DNA from 4 places in the Rhizobium sp. 01L419 genome. Region 3 is predicted to be linked to each of the others. Evidence: predicted binding sites of a transcription regulator. Region 3 holds the regulator's gene; each other region holds the start of a gene.

Region 1 (4,632 bases), on a different contig from region 3:
CGATGATCGAAAGCGGCGATCAGCCTGATCTTCGGCGAGAGCAGCATGCCGTTGCCGAAAACGTCACCCGACATGTCGCCGACGCCGGCAACCGTAAAGGGTGTCGTCTGGATATCGATGTCCATTTCGCGGAAGTGGCGTTTCACCGTTTCCCAGGCGCCACGGGCGGTGATGCCCATTTTCTTGTGGTCGTAACCGGCCGAACCACCCGAAGCGAAGGCGTCGTCCAGCCAGAAGCCCGCTTCCTGAGCAAGGGCATTGGCGGTGTCGGAAAAGGTTGCCGTACCCTTGTCGGCAGCGACGACGAAATAGGGGTCATCGCCATCCAGACGCACGGTATTGTCAGGCGGGAGGATATCGGCGCCGGAAATGTTGTCAGTGATGGAAAGCAGCGTACGGATATAGGTCTTGTAGGCTTCCCTGCCTGCATTGAAGATCTCATCGCGGCTGCCACCGACCGGGAGTTTCTTGGGATAGAAACCACCTTTTGCGCCGACGGGCACGATCACGGCGTTCTTGACCTGCTGCGCCTTCACGAGACCCAGAACTTCGGTGCGGTAGTCCTCGGCGCGGTCCGACCAGCGCAGGCCGCCACGGGCGACGCGGCCGAAGCGCAGGTGCACCCCTTCTACTTCCACGCCGTAGACGAAGATTTCGCGGAAGGGCTTCGGTTCCGGCAGGCCATCCACCAGGTGCGGGTCAAGCTTGAAGGCGAGCATCGCCTTCGGTGTTCCATCGGCACTGCGCTGGAAATAATTGGTGCGCAGCGTTGCATCGACGATATTGACATAGCGGCGCAGGATACGATCGTCATCCAGGCTCGGCACGTCGGCAAGCTCGGCTTCGATTGCCCGATGCAGTTCGGCGAGCTTCTTGATACGCGCCTTTTCCGACAGCTTCGTATCGAGCGTGTCGTGGAACAGGCGGAAGATCGAAGCGGCGATAACAGGATATTTGTCGAGGGTGGTTGCGATATAATCCTGCGAATAGGCGATGCCGGCCTGGCGCAGATAGCGCGCATAGGCGCGCAGCACACTAACCTCGCGGGCCGAGAGACCGGCCGACAGGATCAGCCTGTTGAAGCTGTCATTGTCGATCGTGTCGCTGAAGGCTGCGACGAAGGCCTCTTCGAGCGGTGCGCCAAAACGTGCGAGGTCAATGTCCGCACCGCTGCGAGCCTCGAGTTCCATGTCGTGCAGCACGACGATGTTGATGGCGCTGTCGGTGGCCGGAATTTCGATATCGAAGGTCCGTTCGCTCAGGACGTTGAAGCCGAGGTTTTCGAGTAGAGGCACGCGGCGCGATAGCGGCAGCTGCTCGCCGCTATGGAAGATCTTCAGCGACAGGATACGGCCGCGTTCATCGTCCTGGCGATAGTAGAATTCGATGCGGATCGGCTCGCCGGCGGCGCATGCGGCGATGTCGGGCAGATCGCCGACCGCTTCATCCGGCGTGAAGGCTTCCTGGAAGGCGTTGCTGACGCCGAGCTTCGGCGCCTTGGGGCCGGCGAGCATCTCGAAGCGGCTGTCCCAGCGCGCGGTGATCTGGCGGATCGTCTCCTCGAGCTTGGCCTGATGGATGCGCGGCGTCTTACCGCCCGAGCGGCCGATGATGAAATGCACGCGCGCCACACCGCCTTCCGGGAAGGCCGGATAATAGGCGGAAACACGGCCATCATAGACGGTTTTCAGATAGGCACCGATGCGTTCACGCACGATCGAGTCATATTCCTCGCGCGGTACGAAGATGATGACCGAGACGAAACGGTCGAAATGGTCGATGCGCGGCAGCACCCGCACGCGCGGGCGATCGGCGAGGTCATTGATCTGCTCTGCAAAGGTCGCGAGCAGCGGCGTATCGATCTGAAAGAGATCGTCACGCGGATAGGATTCCAGGGTGTTGTCGAGCATGCGGCCCGAGTGGCTCATCGGGTCGAAGCCGAAATGCTCCTTCACCTTTTCGATCTTGGACCGCAGCAACGGAATTTCGCTGGCAGAGGAAGTGTAAGCAGTCGAGGTGAACAGGCCGACGATGCGGAGTTCCCCCGTTACGTTGCCCTGTGCGTCGAAGCGCTTGACGCCGACATAATCCATGTAGGCGCGGCGATGGACCGTGGATTTCACGTTGGCTTTAGTGACGATCAGGAAATCGGGACCATCGAGGAAGGCGAGAATTTCGGGTGTCGTCGTCACGGCGTCCTTGCCGGTGCGCAGAACAAGAACCTCGGGGTTGGAGAGTATGCCGAGGCCTGTTCCCTTGTCGCGTTCGACCTTGGAATCGGGACCCTTGCCGGAATAGACGTAGTCGCGCATGCCCAGGAAGGTGAAGTTCTCGTCGTGCAGCCAGGTCAGGAAGGCGATCGCCTCGTCGCGGTCGGCTTTCTTGCGGCTGGCACTGTAATTCGAAAGCTCTGAAATCACCTCATCGACGCGGGCAAGCATCGGCTTCCAGTCGGAAACGGCAAGCTCTACCTGCTCGAGCACTGCCTTGATCCGCTTGATCAGGTCGGCGGCCTGGGAGGGGCTGAGCGGCGAAATGTGAAGCTGGATATGGCTCACCCGCTTTGCCGGATCGCTCGGCACATCGGCGGAATAGAGTTCCGGGGCCTTGCCTTCTTCCAGGATCAGGATCGGATGAACTGCCATGTAGATGTCGCGGTAGGTGCTGGTCACCTCGCCCATGACGGATTCGTAGAGGAAGGGCTTGTTGTGATCGGTCACCGAAAGGATGGAGATTGCGACGCCATCGGGGGTGACGTCGGCGACTGTGTCGATACTGACACGCGGCGTTTTGCCGTTCCAGGCGGCGAGCTCGGCTGCCGAGTGCACGGCGGAAAGCGCAAGCATTTCCGGTGTGTAGAGGTCGAGGTCGTCGCCGCTTGCGCGGCCAAAGAGGAATTCGGGATCGAGATGGGGCTCGCCGGTCGCGGCGGCGATCTTGCGCGCGCTCTCGATCTGTTTTTCCCGTTTCGGATTGTTTCTGGCGGCCATGGATCATCCCCCCGATTTGTTTTGATGTGGGCAAGTTAGCAGAAGGCTCTTCGAAAGAATCCTTAAAAGAGGGCTTCGAAAAGTAGTTTTCGTTCTTTTTTGACGGTGCTGATGAGAGATTTCGAAAGTTTTCGGGTCGTTTTGTGCCGATGGACTGCAAAGCGTCCTTGTCTGGCTTTTCCGACCCGCTGCACATTTCCACGCTCGCATGAAGAATGGTTGACAGCGCCTCGTCAAAAAGATCATCAACGGCGGTCGAAATTCGGAATCGGATGTCATGTCGGAAAACGCATCAGGCGCAGTCATCGTCATCTCCAGCCATGTCGTGCGGGGGTCGGTTGGAAACCGCGCCGCGGTCTTCGCGCTGGAAACGCTCGGCCACCAGGTCTGGGCGCTGCCGACGATCGTGTTGCCTTGGCATCCCGGTCACGGCCGTTCGACACGCCTCACCTTCGCAGAGGCCGATTTCGATGCGGCGATCGACGATCTCATCCGTGCGCCGTGGATCGGCGAGGTCAAGGCTGTCTTGTCGGGTTATTTTGGCAACGCTGCCCAGGCCCGCTCCGTCGCGAAACTCGTTGCATCCCTGCGCGAAAATAACCCGGAACTGCTCTATGTCTGCGATCCAGTCATGGGTGATCTCGGCGGCCTCTACGTGCCGGAAGCGACAGCCGAGGCGATCCGTGACCACCTGATACCGATCGCCTCGCTCGCAACGCCGAACCGCTACGAACTTGCCTGGCTTTCGGGCGCCGCGCTCGATGACAACAGCGCGGTCATGGAAGCCGCACTTGCGCTCGGTCCCTCACGCATGCTGGTTACATCCGCGGTGCCGATGATGGCGGGCGGTACCGGCAATCTCTATCTCTCCGGAAAGCATGCCTTGCTTGCCGAACATCGTGTCGTCGAGAACCCGCCGAACGGGCTCGGCGACCTGCTCGCTGCCCTTTTCCTGTCCCGCCTGCTATCGGGCATGGAGGATGAAAAGGCGCTGCAGCTTGCGACGGCAAGTGTGTTCGAAGTGCTGGCACGCGCCGTCAAGCGCGGCAGCAACGAATTGATGCTGGCAAGCGATGCCTCCAGCCTTTCGACACCCATGGCGATGGTGCAGATGCGTCACCTTGTCCACCCGGCCCAGCGACGGAAGAAATAGGCTTCACGCTTTTGCAGTGCAGCAGTTGATCTTGGGTTCGTCGCGCTGTAATCCAAGGGTATGATGAGCTTTCCCAACTCCCTTCTGGACGGTTATCGCAACTTCATGAACGGGCGCTATGCCGATGCCCGCGATCGGTATCGGCAGCTTGCGGAAAATGGGCAGAACCCGACAACGCTCATGATTGCCTGTTCAGACTCTCGCGCGGCTCCCGAACTGATCTTTGATGCTGGACCAGGTGAACTCTTCGTGATCCGCAATGTCGCCAACCTGGTGCCACCCTATGAGCCGGATGGTCACTTCCATTCGACGTCGGCGGCGCTCGAATTTGCGGTTCAGGCTCTGAAGGTCCAGAATATCGTCGTCATGGGCCACGGCCGCTGTGGTGGCATCCGCGCCGCACTCGATCCGGACGCCGAGCCTTTGTCGCAGGGCGATTTCATCGGCCGTTGGATGTCGCTCGTTCGTCCCGCCGCCGAACAGATCGGC
Region 2 (4,632 bases), on a different contig from region 3:
TTTGCCGGTGCCGAGATGCGGAATGAAGCCTTCCGGGCCGTCCATCGGCGTAGCAGCAACCAAGTCCGCTGCAGTGCGCGTGGCGAGAACGACGTCGGCCTGCGTCCTGAAGCCGGCTTCCGCCGTCAGCGGGCCTTCGCCGGCGATCAGCGGGATCCAGCGCATCGTGCCGTCGCTTTCGAACTTGGCGACCGACAGCGTGCCATGGTCGAGCAGATCCTTGTTGGCGGCGCGATCGCTAGGGTTCCACGGGTCGCGGGTGACGAAGCGGTAGATATATTCGAAATCGTCATCATCACCCATGAAGACCACGACGCGGCCATCGGGGGCGACGCAACATTGCGCACCCTCGTGCGTCATGCGGCCGAGCGACGTGCGCTTGACCGGCTTTGCCGAGGGATCGAACGGATCGATTTCGACCACCCAGTCGAAGCGCATCCACTCGTTCGGCTCTTCCTCGAACTTGAAGCGCGGCTCGACGCGGCTGACGGAATAGATGTCGTTCTCATCCTCGTCCCAGCCCTGGCGTTCGACCAGTTCCTGGTTCGGCAGTTTTTTATAGTCGCCGGCAAAGACGTCCATTGCGCCTTCTTCGCCAGAGAGCATCGTGCCCCAGGGCGTGATGCCGCCATTGCAGTTCGAGATCGTGCCGAAAACGACGGTACCGGTCGGATCAGCCTTCGTCTTGAGACGGTCGTCACCCGTCGCCGGGCCGGAAATGCCGATTTCCGTGCTCATGTGGATGCGGCGGTTATACTTTCCGTCCTTGACCACCTGCCATTGGTTGCCGTCCTTGCGCACTTCCAAAACAGAGACGCCGACAGCCGCCATGACGGCCCGGATCTGATCCTCGGTCATTTTCTCGCGGTAGTTGTCCGCTGTCAGACCCGGAAACATCAGAAAGGGCGTCGCATATTCATGACTGACGACCAGCAGGCCGTGATCGGAGCTCTTCTCACCCCACGGCAGCGGCAGGAACTGCGTGAAGTCGTTATTGTAGCCGAACTGGCGCTCGGCGGCTTTGCCGTCGAGCTTGGCGACATCGAATTCCGGGCTGTCGGCAAAGAGAGCGTCACCCCAGCGCACGAGGATCTGGCGCTCGTAACCATCAGGCCAGTGATCGGCGGTGTCGCGCACGCGCTTCAGTTCGGGGAAAGTAAGCGTCGAATCCGCAGCTTCTGCCTTCGTTGCTTCGAGCGCCGGCGCAAAAGCGGCCGCCCCCATGGCTGCAATGAAGCCCTTGAGAACGGCACGGCGACGAACGCCTTCTTCGAGAATGGTGCCGTAGCTCGGCGCAAATGCACGCCGCGGATTTGGGCGCGGCCTGGTTTTCTGGCGGTCCGTCATGACTACCTCCGGTAAAAGTGGTTGAATTTCAAGGAAATGAATGAAACGTCCTTGGCCATTGCGGCCATCGATTTTTGTAGCAATGCCGGGCGAAGGATTGATGACGCTCGAGTGTCCGGGAACGGCAGAGGCGGCGCTTCTCCGGCTTGACGCCTTGCCGGGCGCTGATAATTTGACCGGGCAGTAAAAATAAACGGCGCAAAGCCTTGAACGGGACCGACCTCCCCGACCGCCAGGAGAACAGCATGTCCAACCGCCTGAATGCAACGCCAAACGACCTTCGCGCCTTTTGGATGCCCTTTACCGCGAACCGCCAGTTCAAGAAGGAACCGCGCCTCTTCGTGAGCGCGAAGGACATGTACTACAAGACCCATGACGGCCGCGAGGTTCTGGACGGTACGGCTGGCCTCTGGTGCGTGAATGCCGGCCACTGCCGTCCGAAGATCACGGAGGCGATCAGCGAGCAGGCGGGCGAACTCGATTACGCCCCGGCCTTCCAGCTCGGCCATCCCAAGGCTTTCGAGCTTGCCAACCGCCTGGTCGACATCGCGCCTGATGGCCTGGATCACGTCCTCTTCACCAATTCCGGTTCTGAATCGGTGGAAACGGCGCTCAAGGTGGCGCTCGCCTATCATCGCGTGCAGGGCAATGGCTCACGCTTCCGCCTGATCGGCCGCGAGCGTGGCTATCACGGCGTCAACTTCGGCGGCATCTCAGTCGGCGGCATCGTCACCAATCGCAAGATGTTCGGCACGCTGCTGACCGGCGTTGACCACATGCCGCACACCCACCTGCCCGGCAAGAACAACTTCACCCGCGGCGAACCCGAGCATGGCGGCGATATCGCCACCGAACTCGAGCGCATCGTTACCCTGCATGACGCTTCCACGGTCGCTGCCGTCATCGTCGAGCCGGTCGCCGGCTCCACCGGCGTTCTCATTCCGCCGAAGGGTTATCTGCAGAAGCTGCGCGAAATCTGCACCAAGCACGGCATTCTGCTGATCTTCGACGAAGTCATCACCGGTTTCGGTCGTTTGGGCGCTCCCTTTGCCGCCCAGTATTACGACGTGAAGCCCGATATCATGGTCACCGCCAAGGGCCTGACCAACGGCGTCATCCCGATGGGCGCCGTCTTCGTGACCTCGGAAATCCATGATGCCTTCATGAACGGCCCCGAGCACATGATCGAGTTCTTCCACGGCTATACCTATTCCGGGAACCCGATCGCCTCGGCCGCAGCACTCGCGACGCTCGACACCTACAAGGAAGAAGGCCTGCTGACCCGCGCAGCCGAGCTTTCCGACTACTGGGCCGATGCGCTGCACTCGCTGAAGGATTGCCCCAATGTCATCGACATCAGAAATACCGGCCTTATCGGCGCGATCGAACTCGACCCGATCGCCGGTGAGCCGACCAAGCGCGCCTTCACGGCCTTCCTCAAGGCTTACGAAAGCGGACTTTTGATCCGCACGACAGGCGACATCATCGCGCTCTCCCCGCCGTTGATCATCGAGAAGAAGCACATCGACGAGCTCTTCGGCAAGCTGCGTACGATCCTGCAGAACAACATCTGATCTCGATAGTCCCGACTTGAATTCAAGGGCGAGGCTCCGGCCTCGCCTTTTCTTTTGATGTCGGCGACCTTGATCGCGTTATCGGTCTCCGGTGTCAGGGATTTCCTCCAGACAGGGCAAACCAACCCAATGGAGATCCCATGCCAAGACTTGTCTTTATTCTCCCCCTGCTCCTGCTGCTGGTATCGGCAGCACATGCCGGAACCGGCTTCCGTGAAATCACCCTGCCCGGCAAAAACACCGATCGTCCCGTCCATGTCAGCATCTGGTATCCGACGGCATCAGATGCCGCCCCAGTCCTTCTGGGCGAAACGCCGGCCTTTATCGGCCAGCCCGTCATCAGGGATGCCGAACCCGTGCCCGGCCCACATCCGTTGGTCGTGCTCTCCCATGGCTATGGCGGAAGCTGGCGCAACCTCGCCTGGCTCGCCGCCGATCTCGTGCACGCAGGCTATGTCGTCGCTGCACCCGATCATCCCGGCACGACCACATTCGATATGCGGAAGTCTGACGCTGTCGAATTATGGAGGCGCCCCGGCGATCTCAGCCGCACGATCGATGCTCTGCTCGACAATACGGATCTGACGGGCGGCGTGGCATCCGATCGGATTGCCGCGATCGGCCATTCGCTCGGCGGCTGGACGGTCGTCGAACTGGCAGGCGGTCGTTTCGATGCGGCTGTTGTGACGAAGAATTGCATGGCTGACTTCGGCCAGCTCTATTGCAGGATATTCGACGCACTGGGCATCGGGCGCGATGCCTCCTCCAGTGCTGCGCTGGCCGCCGATCTCAGCGATCCGAGAATCCGTGCCGTCGTGTCACTCGATCTCGGACCCGGTCGTGGGCTGACACCAGCGAGCCTCGCGGCAGTCCATATCCCCATCATGGTGCTGGGCGCTGCGGCAGATGTCGACGCGGACACGGCAACCAGGGCGGACATAGCCGCCACCAACAAGGATTCAGGCTACGTAGCCCGCTATCTGCCGCCAGCGACCACCAAATACAGCCTTATCCCGGGATCGCTGCATTTCAGCTTCATGCAGCCTTGCAAGCCCGGCGCCGCCGAGTTGATCGAGAAAGAGGCGCCAGGCGAAAGCATCGTCTGCCGAGACGGTATCGGCGCGGATCGAGGAATGATTCATCGGCAGGTTGCCAGCATGGTCACGGATTTCCTGGGAACGGCGCTCCCTCGACAATAGCGCGGCTCCTCAGCTCCAGCGCTTGCGGCGGACCAGATTCCCGCAGGCACCTGTCATGAAAACGAATTGCCTCAGGAAACGGAGGCAATCGACAAGCAGAGGGCGAATTTTTTGACGAGCCGGCGGTCGAAATGGCCCTCATTCGCCAACATCCAGGTCAGTGCCTCCTTCGCGCTCCAAGGGGCCTTGTAGGGGCGCGCTGACGTAACGGCGTCATAGACATCGCAGATCGCGGCAAGGCGCGCGTGAAGGCTGATCTCGCCGTGGGACAGCTTGCGCGGATAACCCTTGCCGTCGATCCGTTCATGATGATTGAGGCAGACGTCAAGAACGATTTCGGACATGCCCTCCTGACGCGACAGGATCGCATGCCCCTTTTCCGGATGGTCACGGATCAACTGGATCTCGGCTTCGTTCAGGCGTCCTTCCTTGTTGAGCACTTCAAGCGGAATTTCGAGCTTGCCGACATCGTGCAACAGCCCTGCCGTGCCGAGCGTCTGCACCACTTTCTC
Region 3 (4,632 bases):
GCACTTCCGGTTCAGGTCTACATGTGGGCCAATGAAGCCGAGCGCGCCTTCGTGGAAAGAACCTCGGGTGCCATCATCGTCCTGCTCCTGTTCCTGATCGTCATGAACCTCGGAGCTATCCTCTTGCGTCGTCGCTTTGAGCGCCGCTGGTAAACGGAGTAAAGATCATGAACATGTTGACGGAAGCCGCAGTCGAGAAGGCGCTGGACCAGAAAATGAGCAACGTCCCGTATAAGATGATCGGTCAGGATGTCTCCGTTTATTACGGCGAGAAGCGTGCGCTTTTCGATGTCAATCTGAACGTCCGCGAAAACACCGTGACCGCCCTGATCGGCCCCTCGGGCTGCGGCAAGTCCACCTTCCTGCGATCGCTGAACCGCATGAACGACACGATCGACGGCTGCCGCGTCACCGGCAAGATCACGCTCGATAGCGACGACATCTACGATCCCGACATCGACGTCGTCGAACTTCGCGCCCGCGTCGGCATGGTCTTCCAGAAGCCGAACCCGTTCCCGAAGACGATCTATGAAAACGTTTCTTACGGCCCGCGCATCCATGGCCTTGCCAAGTCCAAGGCCGACCTCGACCAGATCGTCGAGACCAGCCTGCAGCGCGCCGGCCTCTGGAACGAGGTCAAGGACCGCGTGCATGAATCCGGCACCGGCCTTTCCGGCGGTCAGCAGCAGCGTCTGTGCATCGCACGCGCCGTTGCCGTCAGCCCGGAAGTCATCCTGATGGACGAGCCCTGCTCGGCGCTCGACCCGATCGCAACTGCCAAGGTCGAAGAGCTGATCCACGAGCTGCGTGAAAACTACACGATCGTCATCGTGACGCATTCCATGCAGCAGGCCGCTCGCGTATCGCAGCGCACGGCCATGTTCCACCTCGGCAACCTGGTCGAGGAGAACGATACCGACAAGATGTTCACCAACCCGGACGATCCGCGTACCCAGGACTACATCATGGGTCGCTTCGGCTGATTTTGGCGATGTGAAGCCTTCCCGATTTCGAGGACAAAGCCCCATGGCATCAACACATATTTTCTCTGCTTACGATGACGATCTGAAATTCCTGTCCCGGCGCATTTCCGAGATGGGTGGCCTTGCCGAACAGATGGGCGGCGACGCTGTCCGCGCGCTCGTCAACGGCGATACCGCGCTTGCTCAGAAGGTCATTTCCGACGATGTGATCCTCGATCACGCCGAGCGCGAGATCAACGACAAGGCGATCGTCACGATCGCCCGTCGCCAGCCGATGGCCTCCGACCTTCGCGAGATCATGGGTTCGATCCGCATCGCCGCCGACCTCGAGCGCGTCGGCGATCTCGGCAAGAACACGGCAAAGCGCGTCATCGCGGTGCAGAGCACCGGCGTTCCGCGCAAGCTCGCCCGCGGCCTCGAGCATCTCTCCGAACTGGCGCTCGTCCAGCTCAAGGAAGTGCTCGACGTCTACACCAATCGTTCAGCTGACAAGGCGAATGCGATCCGCGAACGCGACGACGAGATCGACGCGATGTACACTTCGCTGTTCCGCGAACTCCTGACCTACATGATGGAAGATCCGCGCAACATCACGAGCTGCACGCATCTTCTCTTCTGCGCCAAGAACATCGAGCGCATCGGCGACCATGCAACCAACATCGCCGAGACGATCTACTACATGGCAACCGGCGCCCAGCCGGAGGGCGAACGTCCGAAGGACGACAGCTCCAATACCGTTGGTGCGGTGACGGAGTAATCCGGACCTGCCGATTGCGTGCGCGCCCCGCGCTGGGGCGCGCAAGGGTCGCAGCCAATTCCGAGTTCCTGCATGGTCCCTTGCTTAAATCACCCCCGGTTTAAGGATCATGCATTAGGAGACTGACACGCATGATCCCAAGAGTTGCAGTTGTTGAAGATGAAGAGGCACTCAGCGTGCTTCTCCGCTACAATCTCGAGGCTGAAGGTTTCGAGGTGGATACGATCCTCCGTGGCGACGAGGCCGAAATCCGGCTTCAGGAGCGCACCCCGGACCTGCTCATCCTTGACTGGATGCTGCCGGGCGTTTCCGGCATCGAGCTCTGCCGCCGGCTGCGCATGCGGCCGGAAACCGAGCGTCTGCCGATCATCATGCTGACGGCACGCGGCGAAGAGAGCGAGCGCGTTCGCGGTCTCTCGACCGGCGCGGATGACTATGTCGTCAAGCCCTTCTCCACGCCGGAACTCGTTGCCCGCGTCAAGGCGATGCTGCGACGCGCCCGTCCGGAGGTTCTCTCCACCGTTTTGAAATGTGGTGATATCGAGCTCGATCGCGAAACCCATCGCGTCCATCGCAAGAGCCGCGAAGTCCGCCTCGGCCCGACCGAATTCCGCCTCTTGGAATTCCTGATGTCGTCGCCGGGCAGGGTCTTCTCCCGCTCGCAGCTTCTCGATGGCGTCTGGGGTCACGATATCTACGTGGATGAACGCACCGTCGACGTCCATGTCGGCCGCCTGCGCAAGGCGCTGAATTTCTCCAACATGCAGGATGTCATCCGCACCGTCCGCGGCGCGGGATATTCCATGGAAGCCTGATCCGAGTGATCGGAGGTCACGAACGGGTCGCTCGGGTTTTCCCGGGCGGCCCGTTTGTTTGTTCGGGTGGGCTTTTTAAGAGTAGGCGTTGCCTTGCTGACACCTTGACCGACATGCCCCTTGCATCGCGAGGGCTCAAGCGATGACGGGGACATCTGCTATGCGCCGATTGCGAACATTCTCTGAGCCTTGAGCATCGACTGATTTGGGGCCGGAAGGGGACTGTCGGCTTGCTGGCGTTAGCCAATCGAAGCCGTCACCAAGATGAGCGTGAGCTCTGCTATGGAACTTCAGCATATCGGATGATGCTCTGATTTTGTACGTTGGCGACTAATTCATCAGAACGAGACAAAAATCGGCGGAGCAAAGGTGAGGAATTTGAATCGTTGTATCCTAAGGTGAGATCAATTGTCGGAGGCACACCCTCAAGTGCTCTAGCAACGACATTTGGCGTCAGCATATTTTGCGCATAAAGCGGAATAAGCGTTATTCCACCTGTAGACACGACGAGCGACATTGCTGATGGCAGGCCTTCACCTTCGTACTCTGCCTTGAGTGTGATCCCAACGTTCGACGCGTACTCCTGGATCAGGGATTGCAATACCGGAGAAATTCTAGCCGAACTGACGTAAGTTTCGCGGGCAAGATCCTGTGGCCGGATCTTTTTCTGCGACGTCAAGCGATGGTCAGCCGGCAGCACGGCGATCAGTGGCTCCTTGGCTAAAAACTTGAACGACACACCAACACTCTGCGTCTCGGGGCGAAGGAAAGCGACGTCCAGCTTGCCTCGCATCAGCGCCAGAGCAAGGTCCGGGGAAGACTGACTGGACAATATGATTTCAACCTCCGGCGCTTCCTCACGAATAATGCGCAGTGCGTGGGGTAGCCACACGACCTCTTGCCCTGCGAGAAAACCGATAGTGAACGACTGCTTTTGCGGCTGTTCTGCCCGCCGGGCCCCTTCCGCAGCCGCCTCGACTTGCAACAACGCCAGCCGCGCGTGATCAAGAAACACTTTACCGGCGGCAGTGAGCGTCACGCCGCGCGGCTGCCGTTCCAGCAGTTTTACACCGACTTCGGTTTCCAGATCGCGAATTTGCCTGCTGAGTGAGGGCTGGGAAGTGTGTAGCCGCCGCTCGGCTGCGGTCAGTAAGCTTCCCTCTTCCGCAACAGCAATAAAATAACGCAAATGCCTGAGTTCCATCGCGTCCTCGCTATGCCTTTAAGGCATAGCTCGAACGTACAAGGTATTTGTCCTTGATAAAAGGGGGATTTAATTAACGCCGCAATCTAGGGACATAGTCGAACGCCTCACCGGAAGTATTTCGCAGTGAACTGTGTCCAGTCAGAGAAGGAAAGCTAAATGTCTAAAAGCCTACCTGTCGTGACCTGCAATCATCGGCGCTGACCTACATTATGTGAGACTGACCAATTCTTGTGTCGGATCATGTGCCTAGGCCTCGAAAGTTGAGGCATGCGTGGCAATCTTGCGTCGGCTATTGCAATAGCGCGTGGATGAATGGCTTTATTTAGTGATTTATTATCTTCGAATGAATGTTTAACAGCGCAGATGGAGCGACGCGATGCCTACAATCACGACTAAAGACGGCGTAAACATCTTCTACAAAGACTGGGGCACAGGCCAGCCGATCGTTTTCAGCCACGGCTGGCCGCTGACAGCGGATGACTGGGACGCCCAGATGATGTTCTTCCTTCATCACGGCTACAGGGTGATCGCCCACGACCGGCGCGGCCACGGCCGGTCCGACCAGCCCGGCACCGGCAACGACATGGATCACTGGGTTGCCGACCTCGCGGCGCTGACCGACCATCTCAACCTGCGCGACGCGATCCATATCGGGCACTCGACAGGTGGCGGTGAGGTGGCTCGCTATGTCGCTCGCCACCAGGAGCGCGTCGCGAAGGCGGTGCTGGTCGCTTCGCTGACGCCGAACATGTACCGGAGCGCGGAAAATCCGTCCGGTCAACCGCCGGAGTGGTTCGAAGCGATCCGGGCAGGCATGCTGGGCAACCGGGCGGAGTTCTACCGTTTCGTCCCTGAGAATCCGTTCTACGG
Region 4 (4,632 bases), on a different contig from region 3:
TTCGAAGACCGGCATCTCGTCCTCGGGCACGAAGGTGATGTGGGCCGAAGAGATACCGAGACGGCGGACGACCTCCTTGAGGCTTTCCGCCATGGCATTCTGAATTGGCAGGCGGGCAAGGCCTTCGGCCACAAGCAGGCGCGGGCCGGTTGCGGGTGTAAAGGGGATCGAGCACTGCAGCTTTGGATAATAGCTGCCGCCAGCCCGTTCGAAAGCGTCGGCCCAGCCGTGATCGAAGACATATTCGCCCTGGCTGTGGTTTTTGAGATAGCCGGGCAGGGCGCCGATCAGTTCACCCTTGTCGGTTTCCAGAAGCATGTGATGGCCAAGCCAGCCGCTCTGCGCGGTAGCCGAGCCGGATTCTTCCAGCGCCGAGAGAAAGGCATGCGAGACGAAGGGATTATAGGCGACGCTGTCGCACGTCTTCGATGCTCCCGAAAGCCTGGACCAGCGCTCGGGGGAAATTTCGGTGAATGATCGCTCGATGCGGATGGAAAGTTCGTCTGACGATTCGTCTGTCATGAAGTAAATGCGAAGCCGTTGGGGGAGGGAGCGGGCTCTCCCTCCCAGTCTGCGCACGATCTTGTTCAAAAAGCGAGTGTCAAACCGCCGTGCGCGGATCGAAGCCTTCGAAAGTCATTTGATCGGCGTTCTCGAATGTATGTTTGCGGGCCTCATCGTCGCGCACCGTCCAGGTGATGACCGGAATGCCCTTGTCGCGCTGGCCGGCGACGAACGGGTTCGGCAGATCGGCATAATAATAGGAGATGAAATCGAGGCCGATCTCCATCGCCTTCTCATGAGTGGCATATTCTTCCGTCGTATTGCCGTTGGCCGTCAGCCCGATCGGGTAGGGAGAGTTGAGCTCCCTGAGATCCTTCAGCAGCCACCGGTCGAAGCTCATCAGCGCGACCTTGCCTTCATAGCCCTCGAGCACGTCGAGGACGGCCTCGGCAAAGCCCTCGTCGTCGGCTTCGCGGCCCTTGAGTTCCAGCACCAGCGGTACTTTTCCCTTCACGAGGTGAAGAAGCTGCTTCAGCGTCGGCACCTTGTCCTTCGTGCCGCCGACAGCAATCAGCCCGAGTTCCTGGGAGGTCCGTTCGCGCACATCGCCCTTGAGGTTGCAGAGACGTTCCAGATCTTCATCATGGAAGATGACCGGCACGGCATCGGAGGCGTAATGCAGGTCGCATTCGATGGCAAAGCCCGCTTCGACGGCGCGCGAAAAGGCCGAGAGCGTGTTTTCCCAGACGGCGTTGTTGAGGTCATGATAGCCGCGATGCGCGACCGGCAGCTCTTTGATCCAGTCGGCATTCGTCATTATGCGATTTCCATGATAGCATCGATTTCGACTGCGGCATTGAGCGGCAGGGCAGCCATGCCGACCGCGGCGCGGGCATGTTTGCCGGCTTCGCCGAGCACGCCGGCGATCAGGTTCGAAGCGCCATTGATGACAAGGTGCTGCTCGACGAATTCGGGTACCGATGCAACAAAGCCGTTAAGCTTGATGACCCGGCGAATGCGGCCGAGATCGCCGCCGAGTGCCGCCTTTGCCTGCGCGAGAATGTTGATGGCGCAAAGTTCAGCGGCGCGCTGACCGGTGGCGACGTCGACATTCTTGCCGAGGTGGCCGGTAACGGCGACCTTGCCGGACTCGAGAGGCAACTGGCCGGAAATGGTGAGAAGATTGCCGCTGATGACATAAGGGACGTAGTTGGCAGCAGGTGCGGCAGCTTCGGGAAGGGTTATCCCCATTTCCGACAGACGCGCGGCGATTTGATCGGACATTTTCGTCTCCGCTTTTGTTGTCAATTCTTCAAAAATTATGCATCAAGACTAGAATCTTTAATGTGACAGTTTCGAGCCTCGACTTGGCCGCCTCGATTTGGCCGAAACGGTTCTTATAACATCGCGGACGAGTCCAACAGGAGTTAATGAATGTTCCGATCGTCACTTGCCGCTCTTCTCCTCGCAAGCGTTTCCGCCAATGTCTCCGCGGCCGCGCCGGCGACGAGCGCTGTGATCGCGACCGGGCTCGTTGCTCACCGCGCGGTTTACGACCTGGAACTGAAGGACGCCTCGGAACGCTCCGGCATCTCCTCCATGTACGGCCGTATGGTCTATGAGTTCGACGGCAATTATTGCGAAGGCTTCACCACGAATTTCCGCTTCGTCACCCAGATCGACACGGGCGATAGCGTGCGCGTCAGCGACCAGCAGACCAAGACCTTCGAGAGCCTGAAGGACGGCAAGTTCACCTTCGACACAAAGTCCTTCACCGACGACCAGCTCGACAAGGAAGTCAACGGCGCGGCCGAGGATAAGCCGGAAGGCGTGAAGGTCGACCTGACGCAGCCGGCTAGCCGTGAGCTGCAGCTCGCCGAAAGCCGGTTCCCGACCGAGCATATGCTCGATGTCATCCAGAACGCCAAAGACGGCAAGCGCTTCTTCGAAGCTCGCGTTTTCGATGGCTCTGATGACGGCGACAAATCACTGGTCACCACGACCATCGTCGGCAAGCAGGAAACCCCGGCCACCGATGAGGCCGATGCCGGCAATGCCGGCCAGTTCTCCAAGACCGCCTTCTGGCCGGTGACGATCTCTTATTTCAACGAGAATGCCAAATCGGATACTCTGCCGGTCTACCGCATGTCGTTCAAGCTCTATGAGAACGGCATCACGCGCGACCTGACGATGGACTACGGCGATTTCGTGCTGACCGGCAAGCTCGCTAATCTCGAACTTCTCGACAAGAAGGCCGCGCCGACCTGCCAGTAAGGCGGGTTTTGTCGCTCCTTAACCAACTGTCATAAAAGCGTATTTCTAGTACAGCTAAACTGTCGTCCCGATGAGTCATCGCGGGCCGGTACGCGTGGAAGTCTGCCTTTTCCGGCCCTGCAGCGTGGATGGCCCATTTGCTCCGACAATGGGTTTGCAATTCGTAAGACCAATTGCGCCACAAGCCGAGAAAGACGACCCGAATGGCCGATACCGATCTCGCGACTATGCAGAATGCCTCTCTGCCGGCGATTGCCGCCGATCCCTCCGAAATAGCCCGCATCACCGATAATATCAGTATCACTGACCGCGCCGGAATCTCCGTCTTCGGAGACCGGGCGCAGCAGTCTGTGAGCGACTATTCCGACAGGATCTTGCGCGAGGTGCGCAACAAGGATCTCGGTGAGGTCGGCAAGCTTCTAACCGACATCATCCTGAAATCGAAGAGCCTCGATCCTGCGTCGTTGAAGGAGAAGGGTTTCCTCAGCCGCATGTTCCTCTCTGCCCAGGCACGCATCGAACGGTTCAAGGAAGAGTTTGAGGATGTCGCGGGTCAGATCGACCGTATCGGGCTGGAACTCGACCGCCACAAGGATACGCTGCGCCGTGATATCGCCTTGCTCGACGATCTGCACGAGGAGACGAAACAGTCGATCATCCGGCTCGACGCCTATGTGCAGGCCGGGAAGAATTTCGCTGACCATTTCCGTGCGATCGAGTTGCCGAAACTGAAGAGCGCAGCCGATGCCGCGACGTCGGCGCCCGGCGGCGGCATGCTGGAAGCGCAGACCTATCAGGACAGCGTCCAGGCGCTCGACCGACTGGAGAAACGCATCTTCTATCTGCAGCAGGCTCGTCAGCTCGGCATCCAGCAGCTTCCGCAGATCCGCATCGTCCAGGCTGGCGACGAGACGCTGATCGAGAACCTTCAGGCCACCTCGGCACTGACGGTTCCGGCCTGGAAGCAGAAGATGGTCATCCTGCTCGGGCTTAGCAGGCAGAAATCGGCCCTCGATCTGCAGAAGACGGTCACTGACGCCACCAATGACATGATCCGCCAGGCCTCCGAAATGATGAAGGATCAGGCGATCGCCATCGAGCAGCAGTCGCAGCGCGGCATCGTTGATATGGAGACGCTTGCCAAGGCCAATCAGGATCTGATCGACACTGTAACCGGCGTGCTGCGCGTCCAGGAGGAGGGCCGTAAGAAGCGCGCTGAGGCCGAGCAGCATATGGAACAACTGACGATCGACCTCAAGAAGGCGATGACACAGGCGTGACCGGCAAAAACATGATCCGATCACTCGTCTCCGCACTGGCGCTGTCTGGTCTGGCGGCGCTGGCCGGCTGCGATGCTTTCAGCAGCGGCCCTGACTTCTCGATCGTTTCCGGGTCGGAAAACACCGTCCTGCAGCCGATCGTCGAGGAATTCTGCAAGGAGAAGCATGCGACCTGCTCCTTCAAATATGAGGGCACGCTCGATATCGGCCTCGCGCTGCAAAGCAATCAGGGCGTTGAGCAGGACGCCGTCTGGCCCGCTTCCAGCGTCTGGGTCGACATGTTCGACACAAGGCGCAGGGTCAAGGACCTGACGTCGGTGGCGCAGACGCCCGTCATCTTCGGTGTGCGCAAGTCGAAGGCCGAACAGCTCGGCTGGATCGGAAAGGATGTCTTCATGAAGGATATCCTGGCAGCCGTGGATAGCGGCTCGCTGAAGTTCCTGATGACATCAGCCACTCAGTCGAATTCAGGGGCCAGCGCCTATCTCGCCATGCTCTCAAGCGCGCTCGGCAACAAGCCGGTGATCGAGCCCGGCGATCTCGACGACAAGACGGTCCAGGACACCGTTCGAAG

The links. The regulator PhoB, encoded in region 3, activates phosphate uptake and scavenging genes when phosphate is short. The targets are predictions, from matches to a motif close to TGTCATNNANCTGTCAT.
Region 1: a site for PhoB is predicted at 3,199-3,215, ahead of AC1DUP_RS27105 (NAD-glutamate dehydrogenase). Genes of this name have one in related genera too.
Region 2: a site for PhoB is predicted at 1,437-1,453, ahead of AC1DUP_RS01535 (PhoX family protein). Genes of this name have one in related genera too.
Region 4: a site for PhoB is predicted at 2,806-2,822, ahead of AC1DUP_RS29955 (toxic anion resistance protein). Genes of this name have one in related genera too.

What each region holds. Positions count from the first base shown of each region.
Region 1 covers NZ_JBFTSM010000016.1:90,444-95,075, forward strand. Annotated here, with positions in the region: gene AC1DUP_RS27105 (NAD-glutamate dehydrogenase) at 1-2,990, opposite strand, end outside; gene pdxY (pyridoxal kinase PdxY) at 3,268-4,143, shown strand; gene AC1DUP_RS27115 (carbonic anhydrase) at 4,204-4,632, shown strand, end outside.
Region 2 covers NZ_JBFTSM010000001.1:305,909-310,540, reverse strand. Annotated here, with positions in the region: gene AC1DUP_RS01535 (PhoX family protein) at 1-1,347, opposite strand, end outside; gene aptA (omega-aminotransferase AptA) at 1,593-2,921, shown strand; gene AC1DUP_RS01525 (alpha/beta hydrolase family protein) at 3,062-4,120, shown strand; gene AC1DUP_RS01520 (HD-GYP domain-containing protein) at 4,192-4,632, opposite strand, start outside.
Region 3 covers NZ_JBFTSM010000003.1:128,003-132,634, reverse strand. Annotated here, with positions in the region: gene pstA (phosphate ABC transporter permease PstA) at 1-153, shown strand, start outside; gene pstB (phosphate ABC transporter ATP-binding protein PstB) at 168-983, shown strand; gene phoU (phosphate signaling complex protein PhoU) at 1,027-1,740, shown strand; gene phoB (phosphate regulon transcriptional regulator PhoB) at 1,872-2,555, shown strand; gene AC1DUP_RS07605 (LysR family transcriptional regulator) at 2,836-3,759, opposite strand; gene AC1DUP_RS07600 (alpha/beta fold hydrolase) at 4,139-4,632, shown strand, end outside.
Region 4 covers NZ_JBFTSM010000019.1:137,541-142,172, reverse strand. Annotated here, with positions in the region: gene AC1DUP_RS29975 (GNAT family N-acetyltransferase) at 1-522, opposite strand, end outside; gene AC1DUP_RS29970 (glycerophosphodiester phosphodiesterase) at 602-1,321, opposite strand; gene AC1DUP_RS29965 (RidA family protein) at 1,321-1,788, opposite strand; gene AC1DUP_RS29960 (cell envelope integrity EipB family protein) at 1,939-2,778, shown strand; gene AC1DUP_RS29955 (toxic anion resistance protein) at 2,982-4,058, shown strand; gene AC1DUP_RS29950 (substrate-binding domain-containing protein) at 4,070-4,632, shown strand, end outside.